4 regions of the Pantoea sp. B9002 genome follow, and region 4 is predicted to be linked to each of the others. Evidence: predicted binding sites of a transcription regulator. Region 4 holds the regulator's gene; each other region holds the start of a gene.
The links. The regulator PurR, encoded in region 4, represses purine synthesis genes. The targets are predictions, from matches to a motif close to CANGCAAACGTTTGCNTG.
Positions count from the first base shown of each region.

Region 1: purL (phosphoribosylformylglycinamidine synthase) is a predicted target of PurR. The motif match lies at 1,829-1,846, and genes of this name have one in related genera.
Region 2: tusA (sulfurtransferase TusA) is a predicted target of PurR. The motif match lies at 1,331-1,348, and genes of this name have one in related genera.
Region 3: serA (phosphoglycerate dehydrogenase) is a predicted target of PurR. The motif match lies at 1,179-1,196, and genes of this name have one in related genera.

Region 1 is NZ_JACAPA010000010.1:47,954-51,100, reverse strand. Features, by position in the region: gene purL (phosphoribosylformylglycinamidine synthase) at 1-1,739, opposite strand, end outside; gene mltF (membrane-bound lytic murein transglycosylase MltF) at 2,010-3,147, shown strand, end outside.
Region 2 is NZ_JACAPA010000055.1:33,084-36,230, forward strand. Features, by position in the region: gene HX773_RS23115 (DcrB family lipoprotein) at 1-433, opposite strand, end outside; gene HX773_RS23120 (7-cyano-7-deazaguanine/7-aminomethyl-7-deazaguanine transporter) at 550-1,215, opposite strand; gene tusA (sulfurtransferase TusA) at 1,409-1,654, shown strand; gene HX773_RS23130 (zinc/cadmium/mercury/lead-transporting ATPase) at 1,651-3,147, opposite strand, start outside.
Region 3 is NZ_JACAPA010000059.1:170,692-173,838, reverse strand. Features, by position in the region: gene HX773_RS24040 (LysR family transcriptional regulator ArgP) at 1-155, opposite strand, end outside; gene rpiA (ribose-5-phosphate isomerase RpiA) at 337-996, shown strand; gene serA (phosphoglycerate dehydrogenase) at 1,276-2,514, shown strand; gene HX773_RS24025 (5-formyltetrahydrofolate cyclo-ligase) at 2,553-3,147, opposite strand, start outside.
Region 4 is NZ_JACAPA010000017.1:17,137-20,283, reverse strand. Features, by position in the region: gene punR (DNA-binding transcriptional activator PunR) at 55-966, shown strand; gene purR (HTH-type transcriptional repressor PurR) at 963-1,988, opposite strand; gene HX773_RS11090 (YnhF family membrane protein) at 2,263-2,352, shown strand; gene HX773_RS11085 (C40 family peptidase) at 2,409-3,147, opposite strand, start outside.

The DNA.
Region 1 (3,147 bases), on a different contig from region 4:
GCTTCACCGATGACCGCATACGGCGCGCGTTCACGCTGGCACAGCTCGTCGAACAGCGCCAGTTTCTCCGGCGCGACCGCCAGCACATAACGTTCCTGCGACTCGTTACACCACACTTCCAGCGGGCTCATGCCTGGCTCATCGCTGAGGATGTCGCGCAGGTTGAAGTTGCCGCCACGATTACCGTCGCTCACCAGTTCTGGCATGGCGTTCGAAAGTCCGCCCGCGCCGACGTCATGGATGAACAGAATCGGGTTGGCTTCGCCCAGCTGCCAGCAGCGGTCAATCACTTCCTGGCAACGACGCTCCATTTCTGGGTTGTCGCGCTGTACTGACGCAAAGTCGAGATCGGCATCCGATTGGCCTGACGCCATTGACGATGCCGCGCCGCCGCCCAGACCGATATTCATGGCCGGACCACCGAGCACGATCAGTTTGGCACCGACCACGATTTCGCCTTTCTGCACGTGATCGGCACGGATGTTACCGATGCCGCCCGCCAGCATGATGGGCTTGTGATAGCCGCGCAGTTCTACGCCATTGTGGCTGTTGACGCGCTCTTCGTAGGTACGGAAGTAGCCGTTCAGGGCTGGACGACCAAATTCGTTGTTGAACGCCGCGCCGCCCAATGGGCCTTCGGTCATGATATCCAGCGCGGTGACGATGCGATCCGGCTTACCGAAATCCTCTTCCCACGGCTGTTCAAAGCCAGGAATACGCAGATTCGATACCGAGAAACCGACCAGACCGGCTTTTGGCTTCGCGCCACGTCCGGTTGCGCCTTCGTCACGAATTTCGCCACCGGAACCGGTCGCAGCACCCGGCCACGGCGAAATGGCGGTTGGGTGGTTATGGGTTTCGACTTTCATCAGGATATGTGCGGCTTCCTGATGGAATTCATATTCGCCCTTCTGCGCATCGGCGTAGAAGCGGCCAACCTCAGAACCTTCCATTACCGCGGCGTTGTCTTTATAGGCAGACAGCACGTGCTCAGGATTGTGTTCAAAGGTGTTCTTGATCATTTTAAACAGCGACTTCGGCTGCTTTTCGCCGTCGATAATCCAGTCGGCGTTGAAGATCTTGTGACGACAATGCTCGGAGTTTGCCTGCGCAAACATGTAGAGCTCGATGTCGTTTGGATTGCGGCCCAGCTTAGTAAAGGCATCAAGCAGGTAATCGATCTCATCATTGGCCAGCGCCAGGCCCAGCGTGGTGTTGGCCTGCTCCAGCGCGCTGCGGCCGGCGCCCAGCACGTCAACGCTTTTCAGCGGCTGCGGCTGATGGTGAGCAAACAGCTGCTGCGCATCGTTGAGATCAGCGAACACCGTTTCCATCATGCGGTCATGCAGCAGGCTAGCCAGTTGCTGCCACTGTGCTTCCGTCAGCTCAGGTGCCTGCACATAGAAGGCCATACCGCGCTCAAGACGCAATACCTGTGGCAGATCGCAGTTATGGGCGATGTCGGTGGCTTTCGATGACCACGGTGAGATGGTGCCGGGACGCGGCGTTACCAGCAACAGACGCCCTTGTGGCGCGTGTTCGGCGAGAGAAGGACCGTATTTCAGCAGGCGTTGCAGGCGGGCTTGCTCATCCGCGCTGAGCGGTGCACTAACATCGGCAAAATGGACGTACTCGGCGTAAATATCACTCACCGGAAGGTGAGCGTCCTGAAAGCGGGTCAGCAGTTTGTTTACACGAAATGCCGACAGAGCGGGCGAACCACGCAGAATTTCCATCATTAAAGATCTCTCGTCTTTGAAGTGCCGGGCGACGCTTCATTGGGCGCAACAGGGGAAAACGGGCGGTATTATAGAGAAACAGCACGGGTTACGAAACCGTTTGCGCATAAATTCTGGCACCTGGCGTTTGGCTGAATTTTGCACAATTCTTGCTATAAAAGTTGCCCTGCCCCTTTTTGTTGCGCAAAATGCCCCTCGCTCTGGGAGTTAAAACAACATAAATACTGCCTTTAAAAGACAGAGGCCTGTGAGCCATTACGAGACAACTATTTGAAACGCCTAAAAATAAACTATCTGTTTATCGGTCTGATCACCGTGCTACTTGCGCTAGCATTGTGGCCTTCAATCCCGTGGTACGGGGGCGGAACAGACGCGCTATCACAGATCAAATCACGCGGAGTGCTGCGCATCAGTACCGTTAACTCTCCGCTGACTTACTACACCATTAACAATGCACCAGCCGGTATGGATTACGAGCTGGCGAAGCGCTTCGCCGATTACCTTGGCGTGAAACTGGAAGTTGAGGTGCGTCCTAACCTCGGCGATCTGTTTGACGACCTTGATGACGGTAAAGCGGATTTGCTGGCGGCCGGCTTGATCTACAACAGCGAGCGCCTCGCGCACTACCAAAGTGGCCCGAGTTACTATTCGGTGTCGCAGCAGCTGGTGTACCGCATTGATAAGCCTCGCCCGAAGAATCTCGGCGATCTCAAAGGCCGCCTGATTGTGCAGTCCGGTTCGGCATATCTGTCAACTTTACGTTCCGCCAAAGCTGACAGCTATCCCGATCTCGACTGGGCGATCTCCACCGATCAGGGCCAGAAAGCGCTGCTTGAAGCGGTCGCTGACGGCAAACTCGATTACACGGTGGGCGATTCGGTCACCATCGGCCTGCTGCAGCGCATTCATCCGCAGCTGGCGGTGGCATTTGATGTGACCGACGAAGAGCCGGTAACCTGGTATTTACCGCGCAACGAAGACGACAGCCTGAGCGCGGCGATGCTCGACTTCTACAGCCAGATGGGCGAGGAAGGCGCGATGGCGCGACTGGAGGAGAAGTATCTCGGCCACGTTGGCACCTTCGATTACGTTGATACCCGCACCTTCCTGCGCGCCATTGATAACACGCTGCCGGATATCAAACCGCTGTTTGAGAAATATTCCGCCAGCATGGATTGGCGTTTACTGGCGGCGATCTCCTATCAGGAGTCGCACTGGAATCCGCAGGCCACATCGCCAACCGGCGTGCGCGGCATGATGATGTTGACGCGTAATACCGCCGACAGCCTTGACGTTGACGATCGCCTCGATCCCGAACAGAGCATTCGCGGCGGCAGCGAATATCTCAAGCGCATGATGGAGAAAGTACCGGAAACCATTCCTGAAGATGAACGTATCTGGTTCGCGC
Region 2 (3,147 bases), on a different contig from region 4:
ACCATGAGGTCTGATTGTTGGCAGAAATCACCGTATCCAGCTGCTGTGCCGGCTGGTCTTTCAACGTCACCGCTTTGTTAGATACCACCTGCAACTGAGGATCGCGGCCGCGCTGCTGCTGTTCCAGACGCTGTGCCAGCGCATCAAGCGCTTCGTTGGTTGGATCGCCAGCAATCACGATAATCGCGCGCTGACCGGTTTCGTCGGCATAGACGTGCATGTTGGTGGATTCAGAGCCGAGCTTGCCGCTCTTGTCAGACATGCCCGCAGGCAGAGAGAAACTCAGTTTGCCGTCCATCAGGTTAACCGTCTGGGCCGACTGGCTGGCGCTCGCACCGTTGCTGTTCGCTGCCGCATCATCTTTCTTCTGGTCACATGCCGCCAGGCCGATAACCAACAGGCCAATACCCACATATTTCACTACGTTACGCATTCTTTTCCCTTTTACATGATTCCAGTCAGGCGTTATCAAAACGGAATCGGCGGTTAAAAGCAACCGCCGGAGTGTCAGGAAATCTTAGCGTAATGCGGTATTTAGTGTATGTGCAATCAGCCGAAATTGATCTGCTGCTGCGCGGAACGTTCGGCTAAGCGCTTTAGCATGGCATTCAGCAGCACGCCGTAAGCGGGCAGGAAGAAGATCATGCAGATCAGCACTTTGAAGCTGTAATCCACCAGCGCGATCTCGACCCAATGTGTGGCCATAAACGGGTCTGGGCTCTTGTAGAAGGCGATGAAAAAGAAGGCCAGCGTATCGCTGATATTACCGAGGAACATCGCTGCCGCTGGAGCAATCCACCACTGCGATAAACGGCGCAAACGGTTAAAAACGTGGACGTCGAGAATTTGTCCCAGCGCATAAGCCATAAAGCTGGCGCAGGCGATACGCGCAACAAACAGATTCACCTCTTCCAGTGACGCCCAACCTTGCCATTCGCCCTGATAGAACACGCAGGAAACAAGGTAGGAGATCACCAGCGCGGGAATCATCACCGCCAGAATAATGCGACGAGCCAGCGGCGCGCCAAAGATGCGCACAGTGAGATCGGTGGCGAGGAAAATAAACGGAAAGCTAAACGCGCCCCATGTGGTGTGGAAGCCGAAGATGGAAACCGGCAGCTGGACCAGATAGTTACTGGACGTGATCACCAGCAGATGGAAAAGCGATAGCCAAAACAGCGCATGCATGCGCTGACGTGCAGAGAAGTTAATCATTGTAAGCCTTTTTAGTGATGGGGTGAGGGAACCCAGGTTCGTGCATTGGCACGATGGTAAATAAAAAATCGGCGGCATCTTAACGCGTTGCGCAATTTATGCAATGGTTAATTTTAACGCAATCGTTATCGCCTTGCGTTGGCTAATTCGCGCGCTAGAATGAGCGCCCATCACTAACAACTGACAGAGAATCATGAGCGATCCCTTTTCTGCGCCTGACCATCAGCTTGATGCCCTTGGCCTGCGCTGCCCGGAGCCGGTAATGATGGTGCGTAAAACCGTGCGCAGCATGCAGGCCGGTGAAACCTTGCTGATCATTGCTGACGATCCCGCCACCACACGCGATATTCCCGGTTTCTGCCGCTTTATGGAGCATGAGTTGCTGGCACAGCAGACCGAAAGCCTGCCGTACCAGTTTCTGATTAAAAAAGGCGTTTAACGCTGACGCAGCAAGCGCAGCGCGTTGGCTGTCACCAGTGCGGTGGCACCGGAATCCGCTAATACCGCCAGCCACAAACCGGTGAAGCCGAGCAGCGTGGTGACCAGAAAAATCGCCTTTAATCCCAACGCCAGCGCCACGTTCTGACGAATGATGGCGCGCGTGCGCCGTGCCAGCACAATGGTGCGCGGCAGAATCGCCAGCTGATTTTGCGTTAATGCCACATCCGCCGCTTCCAGCGCCACATCGGTGCCGCTGCCCATCGCAATGCCAATGGTGGCGGCTTTCATGGCAGGCGCATCATTAATGCCATCGCCGACCATCGCCAATGCGTGCTGTGCGCCTAACGTCCTCACCGCCTCAACTTTATCGGCGGGCAGTAAACCCGCGCGATAATCGATGTTGAGCTCAGCGGCAATGGCGGCGGCCGCGCGTGGGTTGTCGCCGGTCAGCATCACGCTGTTTACGCCAAGCTTCTGCAACTCAGCCAGCGCGCTAAGCGCTTCGGTGCGCAACTGATCCTGCAACGCCAGCGCACCCAGCACCTGCTGCTCCTGCAACAGCAGCACCACGGTTTGGCCTTGCGCTTCCAGCTGAGCAATCTGCTGTTGCTGTGCGTCATCGAGATGACTGACTTCGCGCGGCGTCAGCAGTTGATAGGTCACGCCATCTATCGCAGCTCGAATGCCGCTGCCGGCCAGGGTTTGCTGCTGTGCAGCTTGCGGAAGCGTCAGTGCGCGATGCTCGGCTTCGCTGACAATCGCCCGCGCCAGCGGATGGGTGGAACCTTGTTCAACCGCGGCGGCGATACTCAGCAGATTGTCTTCCGCCATCCCGCCAAAGGGCTGGATGTGGCTGATCTGCGGTTTACCGGCGGTCAGCGTGCCGGTTTTGTCGAACGCCATCATACTGACGCGGCTGAGGCGCTCCAGCGCCGCGCCGCCTTTGATCAGCGCGCCCTGACGCGCGGCAGCGGCCAGGCCGGAAGTGATGGCAGCGGGCGTGGAGATCACCAGCGCACAAGGGCAACCAATCAACAGCAGCGTCAGCCCTTTATAAATCCACTGCAACCACGCGCCAAAGCCCAGCAGCGGCGGCAGCACCATCACCAGCAGCGCCAGCAGCATAATGGCGGGCGTATAGATGCGGCTGAAGCGATCGATAAAACGCTCAACCGGCGCACGATGGGTTTCGGCTTCCTCAATCAGTTGCAGGATGCGGTCAATGGCACTTTGGCCCGGCTGGGAAATGACTTTCAGCGTCACCAGACGATCAAGGCTGGTGGCACCGGCCATGATCTGTTCGCCAGGCTCACGCGCTACCGGCAGCGATTCGCCGGTCAACGCGCTTTCATCAAAGCTGGCGCTGGCGTGCAGCAGTTCGCCATCGGCCGGTAAACGTCCGCCGGCCGCAACTTCAATCACATCGCCGGGCTGCAGCACTTCTAAGCGGACGTTTTCCCGCTGCGTGCCGTTAATGCGCGTGGCGGTATC
Region 3 (3,147 bases), on a different contig from region 4:
ACCAGCAGCGGCTGACCAAATAAATTTTCCAGCTGTTTAATACGCTGCGAAACCGCCGATTGGGTAATGCAGAGTTTTTGTGCCGCACGCTCAAAGCCGCGCTCGCGAATCACAGCATCCAGCGCCTGAAGCGTTCGATAATCCGGGCGTTTCATTGTTGTTCTCTCTCGTTCAGGGTGGACGTTACTATGCCATAAAACTGTCAAATTGTGCTGCGGCGCATTTTTGCGGGCTGGCTTCCAAAGCGTTAAATCGGCTGTCTAACAGTCGCGCTTTTTTACAGCGCCTTGTTTTATACTACGCGCACTTCGATGTCGCACAGGTTTTAAACATACCATGACCCAGGATGAACTGAAAAAAGCGGTAGGTTGGGCAGCCCTGCAGTACGTAGAGCCCGGCACCATTGTCGGTGTAGGTACGGGCTCAACGGCAGCGCATTTCATTGATGCACTCGGCACCATGAAGAATCAGATTGAAGGCGCGGTTTCCAGCTCGGAAGCCTCGACGGAGAAACTGAAAGCGTTGGGCATTCACGTCTTCGATCTCAACGAAATTGATGAGCTGTCGGTTTATGTTGATGGCGCCGATGAAATCAATCCGCAGATGCAGATGATCAAAGGCGGTGGCGCAGCGCTGACGCGTGAGAAAATCGTTGCGGCGGTGGCGAAGAAATTTGTCTGCATTGCCGATGCATCGAAAGAAGTCGATGTGCTGGGCAACTTCCCGCTGCCGGTTGAAGTGATTCCGATGGCGCGTTCGTATGTGGCGCGTGAACTGGTCAAACTCGGCGGCTTGCCGGAGTATCGCCAGAACGTCATTACCGACAACGGCAACATTATTCTCGACGTGCATAATCTGCGTATTCTCGATCCTATCGAGCTGGAAAAAACCATCAATGCGCTGCCGGGCGTGGTGACCGTTGGCCTGTTTGCGGGACGTGGCGCGGATGTCGCGCTGATTGGCACCGCTGACGGCGTGAAAACCATCGTAAAATGATCTGTCCGGCGCGCCGAATGCGCCGGTTATTTCCATCCGCAAAACATCTTTTCTCGCCAGGCTGAAATTTGGTGACTTATGTCACAAAAGATTCATCAGCAGTGAGTTCGTACTTCGTCCACCAAGGATGTCACGATTTTGTACGGCATTGTGCTGTCTCCGCGTGGGCGCGTGCTGGCTCACAGGCAATCGTTTGTATTGCTGCGCACGAAATTTTTGATATTTTGACAGAAGGCTACCTTATGGTAGTCCTCATTGAATTCTGAATAGGGTCGGGAAATGGCAAAGGTATCACTGGAAAAAGACAAGATTAAGTTCCTGCTGGTGGAAGGCGTTCACCAGAGTGCGCTGGAAAACCTGCGTGCAGCAGGCTACACCAACATCGAGTTTCACAAAGGGGCGCTGGATGCGGAGTCGCTGAAATCCTCCATCCGCGATGCGCACTTCATTGGTATCCGTTCCCGTACCCAACTGACTGAAGAGATCTTTGCTGCTGCAGAAAAGCTGGTAGCAGTCGGCTGCTTCTGTATTGGTACTAACCAGGTTGATCTTGCTGCTGCGGCGAAACGCGGTGTTCCGGTGTTCAACGCGCCGTTCTCCAACACCCGTTCTGTTGCAGAGCTGGTGATTGGCGAAATGCTGCTGATGCTGCGTGGCATTCCGGAGGCCAACGCCAAAGCGCACCGTGGCATCTGGAATAAAGTCGCCAACGGTTCGTTCGAAGCACGCGGCAAGAAACTGGGCATCATCGGTTACGGCCATATCGGCATGCAGCTGGGTGTGCTGGCAGAAAGCCTCGGTATGCACGTGTTCTTCTACGATATCGAAAGCAAGCTGCCGCTCGGTAACGCGACTCAGGTGCGTCATCTCTCCGATCTACTCAATATGAGCGACGTAGTGAGCCTGCACGTTCCTGAAACGCAATCCACTCAGAACATGATTGGTGCGGAAGAGCTGGCGCTGATGAAGCCAGGCTCGCTGCTGATCAACGCCGCGCGCGGTACCGTGATCGATATTCCGGCGCTGTGTGATGCCCTGGCGAACAAACATCTGTCCGGTGCCGCCATCGACGTCTTCCCGGTTGAGCCTGCGACCAACAGCGATCCATTCAACTCTCCGTTATGCGAGTTCGATAACGTGATCCTGACGCCACACATTGGTGGTTCGACCCAGGAAGCGCAGGAAAACATCGGTATCGAAGTGGCTGGCAAGCTGGCGAAATACTCCGACAACGGTTCTACGCTGTCTGCGGTTAACTTCCCGGAAGTCTCGCTGCCGATGCACGCGGCAAGTGCTAGCCGCCTGCTGCACATCCATGAAAATCGTCCGGGTGTGCTGACCGCCATCAACCAAATTTTTGCCGAGCAGGGCATCAACATCGCCGCACAGTATCTGCAAACCACGCCTATTATGGGCTACGTGGTAATCGATATTGATGCTGAGCAGGATGCAGCGGATAAAGCGCTGCAGGCGATGAAGGCGATTCCGGGCACCATCCGCGCCCGTCTGCTGTACTGATTAAACAGGGCGCCATTGGCGCCCTTTGTTTTTCCTATTTACGCTTCCCATTGCCACAGTTTCGCTGGCGTCAGTATCGCGGGAAGCGGCACATCCCATGCGGCAACCGGCAGCGCTTCTACGCGCTGACAATCATGTGCGATGCCCACCGGAAGAAAACCATGCTGCTGCCAGTTTTGCAGCGTGCGATCGTAGAATCCGCCACCCATTCCCAAACGTTGACCGGCATGGTCAAACGCCACCAGCGGCACCAGCATCACATCTAATTGATCCAGCGTTGCCAGTTGCGTGATGTCTAAAGGCGGTTCCGGAATACGCAGCTTATTTGGCGTGAGTGACGTTTCTGGCGTGTAACGGATAAACAGCAGATTGCCAGGCGAGAAGGGATGAAGCACCGGTAAGTAAACCTGCTTTTTTTGCTGCCACAATTTGGCGATCAGCGGGCGGGTGTTGATCTCTCCATCGACAGACAAAAACAGTGCAATGCGTTGGGCATTGGCAATCGGCGCAATGTTGATAGCGTGTTCAGCCAACTGATCGGCGGCCTGTTCTTGTTGCTCAGACGTGAGATTGCGGCGCAAATGGCGCACATGCTGACGGATGTCTTGACGGTCGAGAAATGAGGGTGCTGAC
Region 4 (3,147 bases):
TTTGTGAAACGCTAATATTTGCATAGTGCTGTTAAATTTTTTGAAGGCAAAATTATGTGGTCAGAATATGCGCTTGAAGTAGTGGATGCGGTGGCGCGCACCGGTAGTTTTAGCGCGGCAGCGCAGGAGCTGCATCGCGTGCCTTCTGCCGTCAGCTATACCGTGCGTCAGCTGGAAACCTGGCTGGCGGTGCCGCTGTTTGAGCGCCAGCATCGGGAAGTGGTGATGACACCGGCGGGCGAGCATTTTGTGCGTGAAGGCCGATCTGTTATCAAAAAAATGCTGGCAACTCGCCGACAGTGTCAGCAACTGGCAAATGGCTGGCGCGGCGAGTTGAGCATCGCGGTTGACTGCATTGTAAAACCGCAGCGCACGCGGCAGTTAGTGAAGGACTTCTATCGCCATTTTCCCGATATGGAGCTGATTATCAGCTACGAAGTGTTCAACGGCGTGTGGGATGCGTTGGCTGATGGTCGGGTGGATGTGGCGATTGGTGCAACCCAGGCAATTCCGGTGGGCGGACGTTTTGCCTTTCAGGACATGGGCGCGCTGAACTGGCGCTGTGTCGTAAGTCCCGATCATCCGCTGGTAAACAGCAAGGAGCTGGATGATGAAACCTTGCGGGCGTGGCCATCGCTGGTGCTGGAAGATACCTCGCGTGCGTTGCCGCGCCGTATGACATGGACGCTGGATAATCAGCGGCGGTTGGTGGTGCCAGAGTGGGAAACCGGGATGGATTGTTTGCTGGCAGGATTGTGCGTCGGAATGGTACCGGGCCATTTGGCGCGTCCGCTGCTGGACAGCCACAAACTGGTTGAACTGGCGCTGCCGCAGGCGTTTCCCGACAGTCCGTGCTGCGTAAGCTGGTCCGAACAGCGCGCGTCACCGGCGCTGGCGTGGTTACTGGCTTATCTCGGGGATGCCGAAACGCTGAACCACGAATGGCTCAGCGAAGTGTCGGCTTAGCGGCGATAGTCGCGGAACGGACCGTACGCCACCGAACGGCGTTCAATCAGCGTTGGCTGGACTTCGATTGTTTGCGGATCTTCGCGCTTGCTGGTAATGCGATCCAGCAGCATTTCCAGCGCTTTTTCACCCAGTTCGGCTTTCGGCTGGTGCACGGTGGTCAGCGCTGGGGTGAAATAGCGCGCGTTGCGCACGTTATCATAGCCAATCACCGAGATATCCTGCGGTACGCGCAAACCCATCTCATCAGCGGCGCAAATCGCGCCCATCGCCATGATATCGCCACCGCAGAACACCGCGGTTGGACGCTGTTTCTGATTTAAAATCTGCTGCATCGCCTGATAGCCCGATTCAGGTTCAAAGTCGCCCTGAACCACCCATTCCGGACGCACCGTAATGCCCGCTTCGTTCATTGCCTGCAGGAAGCCAGCATGACGTCCGCCGCCGGTGTTGCGCTCCATCTGGCCTGGAATGGCACCGATATCGCGATGGCCGCGTTCGATCAGATAACGCCCGGCGAGATAACCGCCCTGAAACGCATTGTCCTGCACGGTATCGGTGAAATCACCGCGTGACGCGCCCCAATCCATCACCACCATGGGGATATTGCGGTTCTCTTCCAGCATCTGCAGCAAATCGTCTGGATATTCCGAACACATCACCAGCAATCCATCGACGCGCTTTTGCGCCATCATCGACAGGTAAGCGCGCTGCTTTTGCAGATCGTTGTGCGCATTGCCGAGAATCAGCGTATAGCCGCGTTCGAAACACCGGTTCTCCACCGCTTCGATAATTTCAGCAAAGTAGGGCGCTTCGCTAGAGGTCGCCAGCAGACCCAAGGTTTTGGTGTGATTGACTTTGAGACTACGCGCCACGGCACTCGGCGAGTAGTGTAATTCTTTGATCGCTTCCCATACGGCGTTACGCGTCTCTTCCGCAACGAAACGCGTTTTGTTGATGACATGCGAAACCGTGGTGGTTGAGACACCCGCGCGTTTTGCGACATCTTTAATTGTTGCCATGAAAATGGTACTCCTGGGCTTATCGCAACTTACTGATAAGTATATTGTTAAACGTTTGCGTCTGCTAATGCTTTTACAGCCCAAAAAAGCGGGCAAAACGGTAGGTTCTAGCAGGCGAAATCACTTCATCACGCTGTAAATACAGCATGCGCAAAATCTGTTGCGCAACGAAAGGCGGCGATTCTAGCAAGCTGGCGCGGATAACACGAGATTTTTGCCCATTGCTGTGCGAAAATCGCCTTAACCCTGATGATTGTGTGACTAAGGAGTTGTGATGAATACCGACCTGAAGCTGGCGCTAATGACCACTGTTGGCGCACTGTTGATGATTATCGCCTTTAGCTTTACCGCGATCATGCATTAACAAAAAAGCCGGAGCTGAGAACAGCATCCGGCTTTTTTATCTTTGTTGCGCAACAACTAGCGAATGGTTTTTGGCGTCATCATACGACGCGCGCCCACATAGTGTTTCTGCCAGTAATCCTCACCCAATGCGCTAATCTGAATATCTTTGCCGGTACGCGGCGACTGAATGAATTTACCATCGCCGAGATACACGCCCACATGGTCGGCGGTGCCGCGATTATTGATGCGGAAGAACACCAGATCGCCTTTCTCCAGCATTTCACGCTTGATCGGTGCCGCATCGCGCAGGTGGTACATCTCATTAGCGGTGCGTGGGAGTTTGAATTTAACCAGATCTTTATAGGCGTACCACACTAAGCCGCTGCAGTCGAAACCGGTGTGTGGCGAAGCGCCGCCCCACTGATAAGGTTTACCGAGCTGACCCATTAATTTGGTCATCGCCGTTTCACGCGCTTTTTGGTAACGCTGGCGGTGCGCTTTACTCATTTTGATGCCGGTCAGTGCTAACGCTTCATCATTGACGGCGATCTCTGGCGTTTTCTTCGCTAACCGTTGATGACCGTATTTCTTAGCAGAGAGTTTCAGCGGGGATTTTTTGCTGGTGGTTTTGTGCAGCGCGGTTTCTGTTTTGGTCTGTTTTTTGAGTTTGAATTTTTGAACAGCAGTCAGGCGCGATTTTTTGGTGGTGGTTTTCACCGGACGTCGTTTGCGGCGCTCGTCTTCACGTGCGCTCTTTTTCTCTGCTTTAAGCGAACTGGCGTTAACGGGCGCATGCGGAGATGCAGCGGCCACA